DNA from 2 places in the Ferrimonas sp. YFM genome. Region 2 is predicted to be linked to the other one. Evidence: predicted binding sites of a transcription regulator. Region 2 holds the regulator's gene; the other holds the start of a gene.

Region 1 (2,198 bases), 1.6 Mb from region 2:
ATAATCAGCTGGCCGACCAGTTTCTGGCCAGCCTGGGGCGTCTGCAGCAGCTGCTCAACGCCACCCGGAACCCCAATGCCCTGACCTACAATCAGGAGGGCACCACCACCACAGGTGGACGCCTGGGCAAGGTGATCAAGGCGTAACCCACGAACGCCCACAAAAAAGCCGGCCTAACCGCCGGCTTTTTTATTGTTCATCCCGCTCAGCGCCTATGGGCCTGAGCCCGCACCATGTCCATGGGCTGCCAGCGGGTATAGCTGGAACCTGGCATCAGGGTGCCCACCGCCTGCTCAAGTTGCACCTGCTGAATCACCAGGATGTCTTCGGAGTCCGGGTCGCGGTTCCACCACCCCTGCTCGCCCTGCTGCCGGTTCTGCAATGAGACCCTGTCCCCGACCCGGACACCGTGACGGCTGCCCAGATTGATGGTGACCCGCTCCTGATCCACAGACAGCACCCGTCCATGCAGGGGACGGCAATGCAGGGTGCCGTCGATGTCCTGAGCCATGGCCACCACCTGCTGACGGATCTGTCTGCCATAGTCGCTGTTCCAGAAATGGCTGGAGCCCAACTCCACCGCATCGCTGCGCTTGAAGGGCCAGTCCCCCTGAGTCCGGTAGCGCTTGTGCCAGATCATCTGACCGGTGAGGCCATCATAGATGTTGAGGTTGGCACCAAAATAGCGGTTACGGTCATCTTCGAACCATCCCAGGGTGGTTTCATGGGGATCCAGAGTCAGATCATCGATGGAGATGGCCACCACATACTGGCTGTTGTCGTCCCGGCTCATCTCCCTGGCCCACTGATCACCGTAGTCCTGATTCAACTGACCAAAGCTGACACTGATGTCGCTGCGCTCATGGGCGAACAGAGAGGTGGCTTCCCCATTGATGGTGTTGGCCAGCAGCCGGGTCAGCGCCGCATCAAACTCGTAGAGGCTGCCCGGCACCAGGTGCTGACGGTGCACCACATCGGCCCGGGGCAGAGTCAGGGCGAAACGAAAGCCGGCACCGGCACACTGATTGCCCACGGCGCGCACGTCCGCCCTCAGGGTCACCTCCAGGATGCCGTCGCTGATGGACTCAGACAGCAATTGGTATTCGCCGATCTGGGTCAGTTCCGTGGCCGGCCCCAACACACCATTGACCATGATCTCGCCCTGGCCTGACTTGGCCAGCGCGTTGCGGATCGCCTCCTCCCGCGCCTTGGTCAGGTCATCGTTACCTATGGGGGCGCTGCCACTCAGGGTCAGCCACTGGGCCGAAACCTGTGCCGCCATCAGGCAGGCACTGAGCAGAGCCAGGTGTAGGGGTTTAGACATCGCGTTACCGTCCTCAATGCAGTTGGCGTAAATAATGCAATGAATGTGCCTACATTTGCCACTAAAGCGCCGGGCTTTTTGGCCGATATGATACAGAGAACCGTGAATGCCCAAGCCACTGGAGATAGCGATGAAAAAGGCCATAGGCGTCCTGTGCCTGCTTTTGGGGGGCTGTGCCACCCCTCCGGCAGAACCGCCGCCACAATACAGCGTGAGCGGCAAAGGTTTGCCGCACAGCAGTGCCGTAATCCACCTGGCCCAGCGCATCGCCGAAGATCTTGAACGCAATCACGACCTGCCGGACAAAACCAAACTGATCGCAGTCACCACCCCGGTGTGGCTGGACGAACTGGAGAGCAGTGGCCGGCTTGCCCTGCAACTGGGCGACGGCCTGGTCGGCGCCCTGCACCAGCGGGGATTCAATCTGGTGGAGCTGAACAGCAGCCAGCAGATTCGCGTCTCCAAGCAGGGCAACCTGATCCTCAGCCGGGACTACGAGCGGCTGCAAGCCAGCCTGCCGGTGAGCCAGGTGCTGATCGCCACCCTGAGCCGGGACAGCAGTGGGGTGATCATCAACAGCCGCCTGGTGGACATCGCCAATAACAGGGTGGCGTCCACCTCCCAGGCGTTTCTGCCCTGGCAGGAGTCATCCGGTTATCTGGAGCAGAGCAACAGCATCACGGAACAGGGAGGCCTGCTCTATCGACAGGAGCAGCCAGGAAGAACACCGGTGAGGGAGGTAAACCCATGAAACGACTCGCAGCGGCCGCGCTGATTTTCCTGGCCGGGTGTCAGAACAACGCCTATGTAGAGTACGAGCCTGTTCCCCCCCAGGAGTTTCCCATACTCACCGCCAAGGGGATCGCCCCCATCT
Region 2 (2,198 bases):
ACACTTCGCGGCCACTCAGGTTCAGTTTGGCTTCGGCGGTTTGCTGTGCTTTCTCCACATTCAGCACCACGTAGACATTGGAGATATGGTCAAAGTGGCGCTCCAGCTTGTCGAACTTGGTGTGCACATAATCTCTCAGAGCGGTTGTGATCTCGACGTGATGACCGGTCAGATTGATTTGCATATAGGTTCCTCCTTTTTTGCTGGTTACAGCTGTTTCCGCTGATTGGATGGAGCTATGCCCAGGGCTTCCCTGTACTTGGCGATGGTCCGTCTCGCCACCTTGATTCCCTGTTCTGCCAGCAGCTCCGCCATTTTGCTGTCACTGAGAGGTTTTTTAGGATTCTCAGCAGCAACCAATTTTTTAATTAAAGCACGAATTGCCGTGGATGAGCACTCGCCGCCACTGTCGGTGCTGACGTGGCTGGAAAAGAAGTATTTCAGCTCGAAGATGCCACGGGGCGTATGCATGTATTTCTGGGTGGTCACCCGGGAGATAGTGGACTCGTGCATGTCCACCGCTTCCGCCACATCGTTGAGCACCATGGGCTTCATCGCCTCGTCACCATACTCCAGGAAGCCTTGCTGGAACTGGACGATGCAGTTGGCCACCTTGAGCAGGGTGTCGTTGCGGCTCTCCAGGCTCTTCAGGAACCACTTGGCTTCCTGCAGGTGACCGCGAACGAATTGGCTGTCTGCCTGATTGCGGCTGTTGCGGCTCAGGGCCGCATACTGTTCGTTGATGCGGATCTTGGGCATGGTGTCCGGATTGAGTTCCACTACCCAGCGCCCCTTGCGCTTGGAGACCGCCACATCGGGAATCACGTACTGGTCGTTATCGCTGACCAGGGCGCTGCCGGGACGCGGGTTGAGGGTCTGGATCAGCTCCATCGCCTCTTTGAGCTCCTCCTCCTTGAGGCGGGTCTTGCGCATCAGGCCGCGGAAGTCGCGATTGGCCAGCAGATCCATGTGCTCCTGGATCAGCATCCTGGCCTCTGCCAGCCAGGGGGTTCCCCCATCAAACTGACTCAGTTGCACCAGCAGGCACTCGGCCAGATCCCGGGCACAGACGCCCACAGGATCGAATCGTTGCACCCGCTTGAGCACCGCTTCCACCTCGTCCAGCTCCACCTCATCGTCGCCCATGGCTTCGAGAATGTCTTCGGCGGTCTGGGTCAGGTAGCCGCGTTCGTCGGTGGCATCAATGATGGCCACCGCGATGGCGCGGTCGGTATCGGACATGGGGGTCAGTTCCATCTGCCACAGCAGATGGCTTTGAAGGCTGTCGCCGGTGCTGCCCTGAAAGGGCATGTCGTCTTCCCGGCTGGACATGGGGGCCGGGGAGGAGGTGTAGTATTCGTCCCAGGAGGTGTCGACCTGAAGGTCATCGGGCATGTCGGTCTGACTCAGGGCCTCGCTGGTGTCCAGGCTGGCGGCTTCCGGAGCGGGCTCCAACTCATCCCGGGTGGCGGTGTCCGGGGTGTCGGGGACGGCTGGGCTGAGATCCTCCTCGACCTCAAGCAGGGGGTTGGCATCCAGAGCCTCCTGAATCTCCTGTTGGAGATCCAGCGTCGACAGTTGCAGCAGGCGAATGGCCTGTTGCAACTGCGGGGTCATGGTGAGCTGCTGTCCCAGCTTTAGCTGTAGAGAAGTCTTCATTTACAACAACCTGTCCTTATTCCTTCTTGTTATTTCCGGTTGTATTCCTGGTCGGGAGTTCAAATTACTATAGCTTGAACTGGTCGCCCAAGTATACCGAGCGCACCAGCTTGTTCTCTAGGATGGCGGCGGGTTCACCCTGGGCGATCAGCTCGCCGTGGCTGACGATGTAGGCGTGTTCACAGACGTCCAGAGTCTCCCGAACATTGTGGTCGGTGATCAGTACGCCCAGGCCGCGATCTCTCAGGTGCTGGATGATCTTCTTGATGTCGATCACCGAGATGGGGTCGACGCCGGCGAAGGGCTCGTCCAGCAGGATGAACTTGGGATCGGCAGCCAGGGCCCGGGCGATCTCTACCCGGCGGCGCTCGCCGCCGGACAGGCTCATTCCCAGGCTGTCGCGGATGTGGGTGATGTTGAACTCCTCCAGAAGCTGTTCCAGCTTCTCTACCCGCTGGGACTGGCTCAGGCCCTTGCGGGTCTGCAGCACCGCCATCAGGTTGTCGTACACCGACAGCTTGCGGAAGATGGAGGATTCC

Evidence for each region. Region 2 encodes sigma-54, which starts transcription at its own class of promoters, with help from an activator protein. Its sites were predicted from a motif close to GTTGGCACGNNNNTNGNNT; they were not measured.
Region 1: a site for sigma-54 is predicted at 1,359-1,377, ahead of QUE41_RS05610 (flagellar assembly protein T N-terminal domain-containing protein). Genes of this name have one in related genera too.

Annotation. Positions count from the first base shown of each region.
Region 1 covers NZ_AP027368.1:1,171,551-1,173,748, reverse strand. Annotated here, with positions in the region: gene flgN (flagellar protein FlgN) at 1-146, shown strand, start outside; gene QUE41_RS05610 (flagellar assembly protein T N-terminal domain-containing protein) at 206-1,324, opposite strand; gene QUE41_RS05605 (FlgO family outer membrane protein) at 1,455-2,075, shown strand; gene QUE41_RS05600 (LPP20 family lipoprotein) at 2,072-2,198, shown strand, end outside.
Region 2 covers NZ_AP027368.1:4,203,448-4,205,645, reverse strand. Annotated here, with positions in the region: gene hpf (ribosome hibernation promoting factor) at 1-184, opposite strand, end outside; gene QUE41_RS19455 (RNA polymerase factor sigma-54) at 208-1,659, opposite strand; gene lptB (LPS export ABC transporter ATP-binding protein) at 1,727-2,198, opposite strand, start outside.